Regions from separate parts of the Streptomyces sp. NPDC004609 genome, predicted to be linked through region 2. Evidence: predicted binding sites of a transcription regulator. Region 2 holds the regulator's gene; the other holds the start of a gene.
The links. Region 2 encodes HrcA, which represses chaperone genes, less so after heat shock. Its sites were predicted from a motif close to TTNGCACTCNGNNNNNCNGAGTGCNAA; they were not measured.

Region 1: the regulator HrcA is predicted to act here: its motif matches at 1,189-1,215, upstream of groL (chaperonin GroEL).

Annotation. Positions count from the first base shown of each region.
Region 1 is NZ_JBIALS010000022.1:87,687-89,884, forward strand. It holds gene ACFYT4_RS22065 (MoaD/ThiS family protein) at 1-133, shown strand, start outside; gene ACFYT4_RS22070 (cold-shock protein) at 612-815, shown strand; gene groL (chaperonin GroEL) at 1,344-2,198, shown strand, end outside.
Region 2 is NZ_JBIALS010000001.1:149,092-151,289, reverse strand. It holds gene dnaJ (molecular chaperone DnaJ) at 1-729, opposite strand, end outside; gene hrcA (heat-inducible transcriptional repressor HrcA) at 730-1,758, opposite strand; gene ACFYT4_RS00570 (MBL fold metallo-hydrolase) at 1,934-2,198, shown strand, end outside.

The DNA.
Region 1 (2,198 bases), on a different contig from region 2:
CGACCAGGGCAAGCTGCGCCGCTTCGTGAACGTGTACGTGAACGACGACGACGTCCGCTTCGAGCAGGGCCTGCAGACCGTGACGCCCGACGGCGCCGGGATCTCGATCATCCCCGCGGTCGCCGGCGGCTGAGCCCCGGCGGGACGGGCCGCTCCGCCGGTCCGTCCCCCTGCGCGCCGCCCCGGCCGAGCCCGCCCGGCGCGGCCCGGCTGACGAAGAGTTATTTACGCAGGGTCATTGCGATTGCCCCCTCCGTGAGAGATCCGGAGGGGGCAATTCTGCATGGTTGAGCGCGCTACAGTTGGGGAACGCCCCTTCACCGCACGCGCCGCCCGCCCACGAGAATGCGCCCGGCCGCGATAAGAAGCAGCCAAAGTGCGCCATCGATATGTCTCGTAAGTGCTCTTTGTCCGGCCTGATTTGCCCCGGAATTTCTTGAATTCAGGTCAATTACCCGATCGTAGGTTCCAGGAATTCTCGTCCGATTGACCTGTTGCAGAGGGCAGTTGGGCAGATACATTCAGCCGCGGTCGACGCGTTCCGGCGTGAGGTATGACCCGGGTCCGCGAGGTGCGGTCCTGTGCAAGGGCCAGTAATAGGGGAGTTAGGCATGGCTCAGGGCACCGTCAAGTGGTTCAACGCGGAGAAGGGCTACGGCTTCATCGCGGTCGACGGTGGTGCGGATGTTTTCGTCCACTACAGCGCCATCCAGATGGACGGGTACCGCACCCTGGAGGAGGGTCAGCGAGTCGAGTTCGAGATCTCGCAGGGACAGAAGGGCCCGCAGGCGGACATGGTCAAGCTCGCGGTCTGAAGTCCCGATCCCGGACGCGCGGCTTCCGACGCGCTTCACGCATGTGGGGTCCGCATCCCGGCCGGGATGCGGACCCCACATGCGTGCGCCCGCGTCCCTGTCTGCGTCGTCTGCGTCTTCCGCGTGACGGCCGCACCGGGTACGGCTCCCCCTGCGCGGGTACGGCCCCTCCGTGCCGGAACCCTCTGAGCGTCATGGGCGCACGGCTCCTCCCGCGCGCCCTGCCGTCCTCCCGTGCGTCCTCCCGGGCGGGGACGGCCTCTCCGGCGTCCGGGGAGCGGAGCCCCGGGGACGTGGGCCCGGGAGGGGGAGGCGGGGGGCCGCGTCACCTCAGCCGCTTGCACTCACAGGTGCCGAGTGCTAATCATTGGCGTTAGCACTCTCCGAGTGAGAGTGCTACTAAGGACCGGGTCGGTGAGGCCCGCCCGCCGCCGTGGCGCAAGGAGCCACCCGGCGCGGCAGGCCGTCCGTCGCGGGCGCCAGCGCGGTCCCTTGAGCTTCCCACCCAGTCCGTGGAGGACACTTCACATGGCAAAGATCATCGCGTTCGACGAGGAGGCACGGCGCGGTCTCGAGCGCGGGATGAACCAGCTCGCCGACGCCGTCAAGGTCACCCTTGGCCCCAAGGGCCGTAACGTCGTCCTCGAGAAGAAGTGGGGCGCCCCCACGATCACCAACGATGGTGTGTCCATCGCCAAGGAGATCGAGCTCGAGGACCCGTACGAGAAGATCGGCGCCGAGCTGGTCAAGGAGGTCGCCAAGAAGACGGACGACGTCGCCGGTGACGGTACGACCACCGCGACCGTCCTCGCCCAGGCGCTCGTCCGCGAGGGCCTGCGCAACGTCGCGGCCGGCGCCAACCCCATGGCCCTGAAGCGCGGCATCGAGAAGGCCGTCGAGGCCGTCTCGGGCGCCCTGCTGGAGCAGGCCAAGGACGTGGAGACCAAGGAGCAGATCGCCTCCACCGCCTCCATCTCCGCCGGCGACATCCAGATCGGCGAGCTGATCGCCGAGGCCATGGACAAGGTCGGCAAGGAAGGCGTCATCACCGTCGAGGAGTCCCAGACCTTCGGTCTGGAGCTCGAACTGACGGAGGGCATGCGCTTCGACAAGGGCTACATCTCGGCGTACTTCGCGACCGACATGGAGCGCATGGAGGCGTCGCTCGACGACCCGTACATCCTCGTCGTCAACTCCAAGATCTCCTCGGTCAAGGACCTGCTCCCGCTGCTGGAGAAGGTCATGCAGTCGGGCAAGCCGCTGCTGATCATCGCCGAGGACGTCGAGGCCGAGGCCCTGTCCACGCTGATCGTCAACAAGATCCGCGGCACCTTCAAGTCCGTCGCCGTCAAGGCCCCGGGCTTCGGTGACCGCCGCAAGGCG
Region 2 (2,198 bases):
GGCGGGCCCGCCGCCGGGGCCGACCTCGCCCTCGCCCGCGAGCTGGATCCGGGTGCCGTTGTCGACACCGGCCGGGATCTTCACGGTCAGGGTGCGGCGGGAGCGGACCCGGCCGTCGCCCGCGCACTCCGGGCACGGCGTCGGGACGACGGTCCCGAAGCCCTGGCACTGGGGGCAGGGACGGGAGGTCATGACCTGGCCCAGGAAGGACCGGGTCACCTGCGACACCTCACCGCGGCCACGGCACATGTCGCAGGTCTGCGCGGAGGTGCCCGGAGCCGCGCCCTCGCCGCTGCACGTCGTACAGACGACGGCCGTGTCGACCTGGATGTCCTTCGTCGTGCCGAAGGCGGCCTCGTTGAGCTCGATCTCCAGGCGGATCATGGCGTCCTGGCCCCGGCGCGTACGCGAACGCGGGCCGCGCTGGGACGCCGTGCCGAAGAACGCGTCCATGATGTCCGAGAAGTTCCCGAACCCGCCGGCGCCGAAGCCGCCCGCTCCGCCGCCCGCCTGGGAGAGGGGGTCGCCGCCGAGGTCGTAGACCTGCTTCTTCTGCGGGTCGGAGAGCACCTCGTAGGCGGCGTTGATCTCCTTGAACCGCTCCTGCGTCTTCGGATCGGGATTGACGTCCGGATGGAGCTCACGCGCGAGCCGCCGGAATGCCTTCTTGATCTCGTCCTGCGATGCGTCGCGGCGCACGCCGAGTACGGCGTAGTAGTCCGTGGCCACTTACGACTCCGCCAGGATCTGTCCGACGTAACGTGCCACTGCGCGTACCGCTCCCATCGTTCCGGGGTAGTCCATGCGGGTCGGTCCGACCACGCCGAGTTTGGCGACAGCCTCGTCGCCCGAACCGTAGCCGACGGCGACCACGGAGGTGGAGTTGAGCCCCTCGTAGGCATTCTCGTGACCGATCCTCACGGTCATGCCCATACCGCCCGACTCCTTGGCCTCGCCGAGGAGCTTGAGGAGGACGACGTGCTCCTCCAGCGCCTCCAGCACCGGCCTGATCGTGAGCGGGAAGTCGTGCCCGAAGCGGGTCAGATTGGCGGTGCCGCCGATCATCAGCCGCTCCTCGGTCTCCTCGACCAGGGTTTCGAGGAGGGTGGAGAGCACGGTGGAGACCGTGCCCCGGTCCTCCGGCTCCTCGAAGGAGTCGGGAAGGTCCTGCACCAGCTGCGGGACGTCCGCGAACCGGCGGCCCACGACCCTGCTGTTGAGCCGGGCGCGCAGATCCGCGAGCGCGGTGTCCCCGAAGGGCGCGGGACAGTCGATCATGCGCTGCTCGACCCGGCCGGTGTCCGTGATCAGCACGAGCATCAGCCGCGCGGGCGCGAGGGAGAGCAGTTCGACATGGCGGACGGTGGACCGGGTCAGCGAGGGGTACTGCACGATCGCGACCTGGCGGGTCAGCTGCGCCAGCAGCCGTACCGTACGCCCGACGACGTCGTCGAGGTCGACGGCTCCGTCCAGGAAGCTCTGGATCGCGCGGCGCTCGGCCGAGGACAGGGGCTTGACCCCGGCGAGCCGGTCGACGAAGAGGCGGTACCCCTTGTCGGTGGGAATGCGTCCGGCGCTGGTGTGGGGCTGGGCGATGAAGCCCTCCTCCTCCAGCACGGCCATGTCGTTGCGCACGGTGGCCGGGGAGACACCGAGCTTGTGGCGCTCGGTGAGCGCCTTGGAGCCGACCGGCTCCTCGGTGCCGACATAGTCCTGGACGATGGCGCGCAGCACCTCGAGTCTGCGTTCGCTGAGCATCGCGCACACCTCCAGCTGTTGTCCCTCGGTGGTTCTCCGGTCACTGCCTGGCACTCACGCCGTCCGAGTGCCAGGATTCCCCCGCCCAGTGTACGGCTGCCCGGCACGGCGCTAGCAAGGGCGACCGACCACCCTACCGTGCGCCTGTCCTGGCCTTTGCCAGTAGCGTCGCGGTATGGACGTCGGTTGGGAAGACCTCGGCTGGGAGCGTCTCGCCGAGGGGGTGGGCAGGCGTCGCCTCCCTGGCTGGGACGCGACCTGCGGGCTCGTCATCGGCACGGAGGGCGTACTCCTGTACGACACGGGGTCGACGCTCCGCGAGGGCGCTCAACTGCGGGCGCAGGCGGAGTCGCTGCTGGGCGCAGGGACCCCCTCGCGGGACGGTCCGGGCGGCGGCGGAAGCGGAACCGGTCTCCGGCGGGTGACCCATATCGCACTGA